DNA from 2 places in the Shewanella sp. S1-58-MNA-CIBAN-0166 genome. Region 1 is predicted to be linked to the other one. Evidence: predicted binding sites of a transcription regulator. Region 1 holds the regulator's gene; the other holds the start of a gene.
The links. Region 1 encodes LexA, which represses DNA repair genes until DNA is damaged. Its sites were predicted from a motif close to TACTGTATNNNNATACAGTA; they were not measured.
Positions count from the first base shown of each region.

Region 1 (3,863 bases):
AAGTAAGGCTAAATACAAATCAAGCTGACGTTCTAACTGGCTTCTTTCTAACGCATTTTGCTCTGACGCTAATAACACTAAACTAGTCAATGTTACTGAACTGGCTGCGGCAGCTCCATTGATATTAGTCATTACGCGGTTAGCTAACAAATTAACTGAGGGCGTAAACCAAGAGGGTTTTTGGTCAGGATCTTTAGCTAGCTCATCACGCCACTCTGGCGCCTGCTGATTTAAGAACTGTTGTAAATTAATCGGCTCACCAAAATTCACATAACCTTGGCCAAAATTGCCTAACTTACGAATAGCACCAAATACCTGCCATACAGATTCTTTTTTCTTTTTCTTACCGCTTAATTCTTTGTGGTACGTCGCCACTTCCATCACATGGTCATAACCTAAATACACGGGTACTAAGGTTACTGGGCGCTCTATCCCACGTAGCACACTGTTAATTGTCATAGCCAACATACCGGTTTTAGGCGCTAACAAACGTCCTGTACGCGAACGACCGCCTTCAGTGAAATACTCGACCGCATAACCCTTAGCAAATAACTGATCTAAATATTCACGAAATACTGCGGTATAAAGTTTATTACCATTAAAACTACGACGGATAAAGAATGCCCCACCACGGCGGAACATCGGCCCTGCTGGCCAAAAATTAAGGTTAATACCGGCAGCAATGTGCGGCGGAACCATGCCCTGATAATACAAAATATACGACAGTAGCAAGTAATCCATATGGCTACGATGACAAGGAACGTAAACAATTTCATGACCATCATGATGTAACTGTCTTACTTGCTCGGCACCTTTGATATTGATGCCACTGTATAATTTGTTCCATAACCAAGTCAGGAAACGTTCGGCAATACGCACCAAACTATCAGAATAGTCGGCGGCAATTTCATCAAGGTATTCAATGGCGGTTTCACGCGCTTTCTCGACTGTTACTTTCTTATTTGCAGACTCTTCTTCAATGGCTTTTTTGATAGATTCTGATTTTAATAAAGAGGCAAACAACGCTTGTCGATTCGGTAATTGTGGCCCCGTCATCACTTTGCGTTGACGGCGGAAATGCACACGGGCGACTCGGGTCAATTTGTGAGCAATTCTTTTATCAGTACCATGTTCATCGGCCATATGACGAAGCGATAATGCATTAGAAAACTGGACGAAATTATGGCGTCCTAAAAATAAAATCATTAACCATTTACGTAACCACGTAGGGTTTTCACGTTCAAATACTGCAGCTTTCATGCTGTCTTCTTCTTTACCTGGGGTACGTCCCCAATAAAGGCAAACAGGAACCAACTGTATATCTAATTCAGGGCTCTCACTATGAAGTGACAATAAGCTGGTAAAATAATTAAGGAATTTGTCACCACTTTCACGTTTACCAAATAGTGGTTTGCGGCCCTCTAAACAGACCACACGAGGCACGGTTAAGCCATCAAGCTGTAATGGCTCATAAGGACTGGGCAGACCAAAGCCCTCGGTGATTTCGCTCAACGCGGCAATATCGCTAATAGATTCCGTTTTCATTAAATAAACCAAAGGTTTAGTTGGATCTATATTGAGGTCATCAAAAGGATCGTGAGGGACCACAATGGTCTGTACCATCCACTTTTGAATCCATCTTAATGCTCGTAAAAATATTGAATCTGGTTTTGACATGGTTATTTTCGCAACATAAGCCACTGTAATATTGTCGTATAGGATACCAGAAACCACCCTGCTTACACTATCAGACCGATCTATCTTTACGTTTAAGCTCTCACTATCAGAAATAACATAAGACAGAACATTAGTAATAGTTAATTAAAACATATTGTTGAGTGATACTTAATCAACAAAATACAAAAAATAGTTGGTTAATACTTGCGCGAACACAAACACTGTATATAATGACAGTCACTGTATAAAAAGACAGGAATTATCATGAGACCGTTAACGCCGCGCCAAGCAGAAATTTTAGACTTAATTAAAAACAATATCGCCGAAACAGGTATGCCACCCACTCGTGCTGAAATTGCGAATCGTCTTGGCTTTAAAAGTGCTAATGCCGCCGAAGAGCATTTAAAAGCATTAGCCAAAAAAGGCTTTATCGAGATCATGCCTGGTACCTCAAGAGGCATTCGTTTACCTCATGAAGAACAGGTTGAAACCGGTCTGCCACTCATTGGACAGGTTGCTGCTGGTGAACCAATTTTGGCCCAAGAGCATGTAGAGCAATACTATCAAGTCGATCCAAACATGTTTAAGCCCGCCGCAGATTTTTTATTGCGAGTGCGTGGTGACAGCATGAAAAACATCGGCATTTTAGAAGGTGACTTACTCGCTGTACATAAAATGCAGCAAGCACGTAATGGCCAGGTTGTTGTGGCACGTGTTGATGATGACGTCACCGTAAAACGATTTGAACAAAAAGGTAATGTGATTTATCTGCATGCCGAAAATGAAGATTACAATCCGATAAAAGTAGATTTAAGTTGCCAAAGCCTAACCATCGAAGGGCTTGCCGTTGGCGTTATCCGTAATGGAGATTGGTTATGAACAAACTAATGGGCATCGCGCCACGCCACCCGGGCTTATGGGTAGATTTAACTGAAACAGAACTGCATGGCACCCAAACCATTCAAACATTACAAACTGTCACTCAAGGTGAGGCTGAACTGAGCCAATTGTGCAGCCAGTTGGCAATATTGAGCCAGCAAGGCAGATGGATTGTATTAATTAGCCCGCCCCATATTGGCTATAAACATATGCTGGCAAGTGCTGGTGTAAGAATGGATCGCATTTTACTGGTGCACACCAAAGATGAAGTCGAAACATTATGGGCCATGGAGAAAGCGCTCACTAGCGGTACATCGAGCGCAGTAGTAACTTGGACAAGCTCACTTGATGCTCGCGATAGTCGCCGTTTAGAAATTGTCGCCAAAAGTGCACGTGCATTAGGGGTGGTAATTGAAGATGTGAATGCTCACTTACCTCACAAACATCAACTTGTTAGCCCTACTTTAACAAATGGAACAAGTAATTTTTGCTCATTTCACTAAGCACGAACCCTTCATTACCAAGCCCTGTATTGAATTCAGGGGTTTTTTTCATCTTTTTTCAGCCTATTAGCCAACAAAGTGATCTTGATCAATGTTTAATCTACAAGTAATGTGGTTAACAAGGATGAAACATTTTTTATCTTTAATTGGACGTGAATGGCAGTAATCAAGATTACTTTCAGACAAATGAGCCAAATCAAAATTGATAAGTTCAGTAGTAGGTACAAGCGTGGTGCACAGCTAACAATAAAACCGTAGACCGTATGTTTACAGCCACCAAAGTACTTTGAGGTCATCAAACTTTTTTCGGGAACCGAAGAGTTTGCATAGAGCAGAGAATTACTGTGTGACTCTTCTTTGTAGTTGCTATTTGCAATTAGCAGAGGAGTAGTCTTGTGAAGCAATGGTTGTATTGTTTACTGGTGGTGTTTGTAGCACTTCCGCTTGGGGCATCAGAAATGCCCCTCAACATGACTCAAGGCGTGACAGATATCAGTGGCAAGGTTTATGACCTCCACATGACGATTCTTTACATCTGTTGTGCAATTGGGTTAGTGGTGTTTGGGATCATGATTTACTCAATGATTTATCACCGCAAATCAAAAGGCGCTGTCGCGGCCAATTTTCACGAAAGTACCAAAGTGGAAATTGCTTGGACCGTCATCCCTTTCATCATCTTAATCGGCATGGCTATTCCAGCCACCAAAACCTTGATTGCTATGGAAGATCCCAGTGATGCTGATCTCACCATAAAAATTACCGGGTCGCAGTGGAAGTGGCATTACAGCTATTTTGATAAAGACA
Region 1 is NZ_JBEOPN010000001.1:230,262-234,124, forward strand. It holds gene plsB (glycerol-3-phosphate 1-O-acyltransferase PlsB) at 1-1,677, opposite strand, end outside; gene lexA (transcriptional repressor LexA) at 1,942-2,556, shown strand; gene AAEY99_RS01075 (cell division inhibitor SulA) at 2,553-3,059, shown strand; gene coxB (cytochrome c oxidase subunit II) at 3,455-3,863, shown strand, end outside.

Region 2 (3,863 bases), on a different contig from region 1:
TTAGTTGATGGCGTAGTTCAACAGCTTATTGAACGGCTAGTCAAATAAGGTCGGCAATTTAAGTATTGATTAATATAATCCCACCGTTGCAAAGCGATAAGTGATTCGTAAAGCCCCAAACAAACCGAGATAGCTAAAGTGAAGTGCTCATAAAATCAGCAAGTAAGTTTATTTAATATAATAAAAAATTAGATAAGTTTAATCACATCGTTAATAATCACTACTTTAGACTTACTTATTGGACTATTCGATTTAAATTAAGCCATAACGCATTATAACTGTATATAAAACCAACTCATTAACTTAGGCAATAACAATGATCTGTGTAGAAGGGCAATATCAATTAGTTTTTATATGGGAAACGAAGGCAAGCACAGTTAAATAGAGCTTTAGTTCTAAGTAACTTTGGGGCATAACCTCGTTAGCACTTAATGTGCGGCACACTAAGCCATTTAGTTGTGTATTGCGGTGTCAGTAAATCCCTTCGCATTGCCCATTTATGCTCTATACCTTGTGCAGCGAGAAACATCGTATCACTGCCATAACGTTGATTGATGTGATCTAGTGCCAGCATTAATGCTGGCTTGGCTGTCGGGGGATTAAACAAATCAAGTTGGCTGTACTGTTCGCTAGCTAAATCGATTAGGCCAATACCTATCTTGTAGTAACGAACACCATCACGAAATAACTTTGGAGCAGTTTCACTCATAGCTTTGGTTAGCTCGACGGTGCAGTTAGTAGGGCAAGGGAAATGCACTATAGCTTTGTAACTAACAGGACGTTCATCAAAGGGTGAGTTGCTAGCAAAAAGTAGCATGGTCTTGCAGCTTGAGCCTTGCTTACGCGCTTTACTAGCTGCAATACCGACATGCTTGCTCAAAGCTTGTAATAATGAGTCAAAGTCGGTTATCCGCTCCCCTACACTCCGCGTTGAGAAAATTTGCTTTTTATCAGCCCTCGCTTCATCCCACAATTTACACACTTGTCCGTTAAGTTCACGAACTGTACGCTCGACTTCAATACTGAATTGTTTTCGGGCTAGCCCAGGTGGCATACACGCTAGTTGATAAGCTGTATGGATATTCATTAATGCTAGCTTCTTACTAATCCTTCGCCCAATACCCCATACATCCCCAACAACAAGTTGCTTTAGGATAGCTGTTCGTTCGTGGTCGGTGTTAATCACACAAACGCCATGGTAACCCTTAATCTTCTTAGCGGCATGGTTCGCAATTTTAGCTAATGTCAGTGTTGCACCGATCCCAACACAAACAGCTAAACGAGTCTCCTTCCACACTGCACGGCGTATTAACTGCCCTTGAGTGCTAAGACACTTGATAGCTGGATAGCAGTTCTTAAACGAGAGAAAGCTCTCATCTATACTGTAAATGTGTTGCTCTGGCGCAAAACGGCCAATGATATTCATCATTTTGCTAGATAAGTCAGCATACAACTCATAGTTCGAAGAACAGACAATAACACCTCGTTGAGCACAGAGTTCTTTAACTTTAAAGTAAGGCAAGAACTTCTCAATTCCAGCTTCTTTAGCCTGCCTATTAGCAGCCACGATACAACCGTCATTGTTACTTAACACAATGATTGGCTTACCGCGCCAATCAGGACGAAATACCTGTTCTGCACTGCAATAAAAGCTATTCGCGTCGACTAGGGCAAACATCTAATGCTCACACAGTAATGGACTTTGACGGTGGCAACGAATAGAGCGAGTCACTACCCCTTCAATGCTAAATTCATCATGTTCATGAATGGTTACTGGCTGGAATTGGTGATTAGAAGAAAGGAGTAGACGGCGTTGAGAATCAAGGATCTTGCAAACAAACTCACCGTTAAAATTGGCAACTATGACATCTCCATTTCGCGCTGTTTCATGGCGATCAACAATGAGCACATCACCATCAAAGATACCAACGTCCTGCATTGAATCGCCTTGAGCGAGTCCTATGAAGGTTGCGCTAGGATGCTCGATAAGGAGATCATCTAAGCTCAGGCCTAACTGACTGTATTCAACTGCTGGGCTCTCAAAACCTGTGATGCCTGCATGAGCAGGTATAGGGATAACACGCATATCAATAAACCACTGTAATTATATACAGCAATTATAGGCGAAGAATGACTGCTAGCAAGAATTATTGAGCGGTCTCGATGTAACACCATTGGTTCTTTTCTTTATCGAAGGTCACGTTAATGCTCATTGGGTCGGTATAGCCTTGTTCAGCTCTGAGGGATGCTATCTCGCTTATCTCTGCTAAGTCATCTATACATTGGGGCTCCATTAATTGGAATATTAACAAGGCTAAAATGCCAACCAAGGAAAACAGAATTGAGGTGATTAGAACTCGTATAGGCCTGAAAATCATGTATTAGCCTTCCTTAGCCAGAGTATTGAAGTACCTTTTGTCAATATTGACAATAGCAAAGATTTTTCTTGGTGCAAGTCGTCGATGAACCTCGTTTTTCATCTAAATACGAAGCAAGAAAAATCTGGTGTTCAGCTTACATACCCTCACTATTTGTTGTATTTCCGCCCCAACTTAGTCTGTCCTTGAACTGTCATTTCGAGTTGATAGTTTTCTTGGGTTTCTTGCGCCGCTTAGTTAGCCATCGATTAGACATATCTTTTTGGCGCATTCCATTACACAGCCTTATATGTCGTAATCTAGCTCTTTCTTTCTTAGTGCTATTTGGATTTTGGGAGCCGTAAGTATTTCCAGCCGTGATATCCGTTACCGTTATATATCCAAAATTATGAAGCTGACGAACCAAATTTGTAAGCCCTTGGGATGTTAGCTTCATCCCCATGATTGTTGTTAACATTGATAAAGACGGGTAATAGCCATCATTAGAATAGAATATTTCTTGCTCAAACGAATCTTTGGAACCTATCACCAAACAGTCAAAATAATCTCCATTTGACTCAATCACATCTCCGTACACCAACGCTGGACAAAACTCAGATAAAGATGTTGAAAAAACCTTCCCGCCATCAGAAAGTTCCTCAAAAAAATAAATTGCTAGCTTGACCTCTTGCAGTGTTAAGTGGCCATTAAACAACACATTACGAATAAAAATATCCTCACCAAAATCTGGTAAAGAGTGAAAATCGAATACCCCAATCGAAGTGTTTTTACTGTGTGCCAGCAGCAAACGACGAGGTACAGACTCACTTACTAGTTTAATCGGATTTTCAAACGTTCCAATTCTCTGTTTCACAATCAAATCCCCCAATATAAGAATGTTTAAACATTCTTATATTTTAACTCAAAAAACAACTGCCTTGAAAGCCTTATATAGTGCGGCTTTCAGCCGGTACTAGCTCAACAAATTCATCGTCTTGAAAAAATTTTAAAAGAATAAACACAGAAATCACCTAAAACCCTTACACAGCAAGGGTTCGAGAGAAGCCAAAATCAAAACATCATTACAGTAAAAGAATAACCGCCATTTTGAAATGATAGCAGTACCCCAGACGTACGGTTTGGGTTCTGAAGAGAAGTATTTGAATGAAGAAAGTAGAGCTAAAAAATATCGCGGGGCCAGCAAATCTGATGATCCTTATGTCCATCAGATTTACTTCAATGGACATTTTACATGAGCCCACAAGTGTTCGTCAATGAATGTATACAGTTCCGCCTTGCAACTGCGAGCTCGCAGTTACGAGTAATAATAATCAATAAGTTAGTACATCAATTTAAAGACAAAGCGACCAAAAACTTTACAACCACGATTGCAGAAAAAAGTGATTCAGTGATGAGAAATCGAATCTGTAAATCAGGAGATCGGTTAAAGCCGATCACACAAACAGATCCAATAGGAGATTTACAATGACTAAAAAACGTAAACAA
Region 2 is NZ_JBEOPN010000012.1:37,731-41,593, reverse strand. It holds gene AAEY99_RS09365 (Y-family DNA polymerase) at 422-1,678, opposite strand; gene AAEY99_RS09360 (LexA family protein) at 1,679-2,086, opposite strand; gene AAEY99_RS09355 (hypothetical protein) at 2,572-3,231, opposite strand; gene AAEY99_RS09350 (hypothetical protein) at 3,843-3,863, shown strand, end outside.
Region 2: the regulator LexA is predicted to act here: its motif matches at 2,097-2,116, upstream of AAEY99_RS09360 (LexA family protein).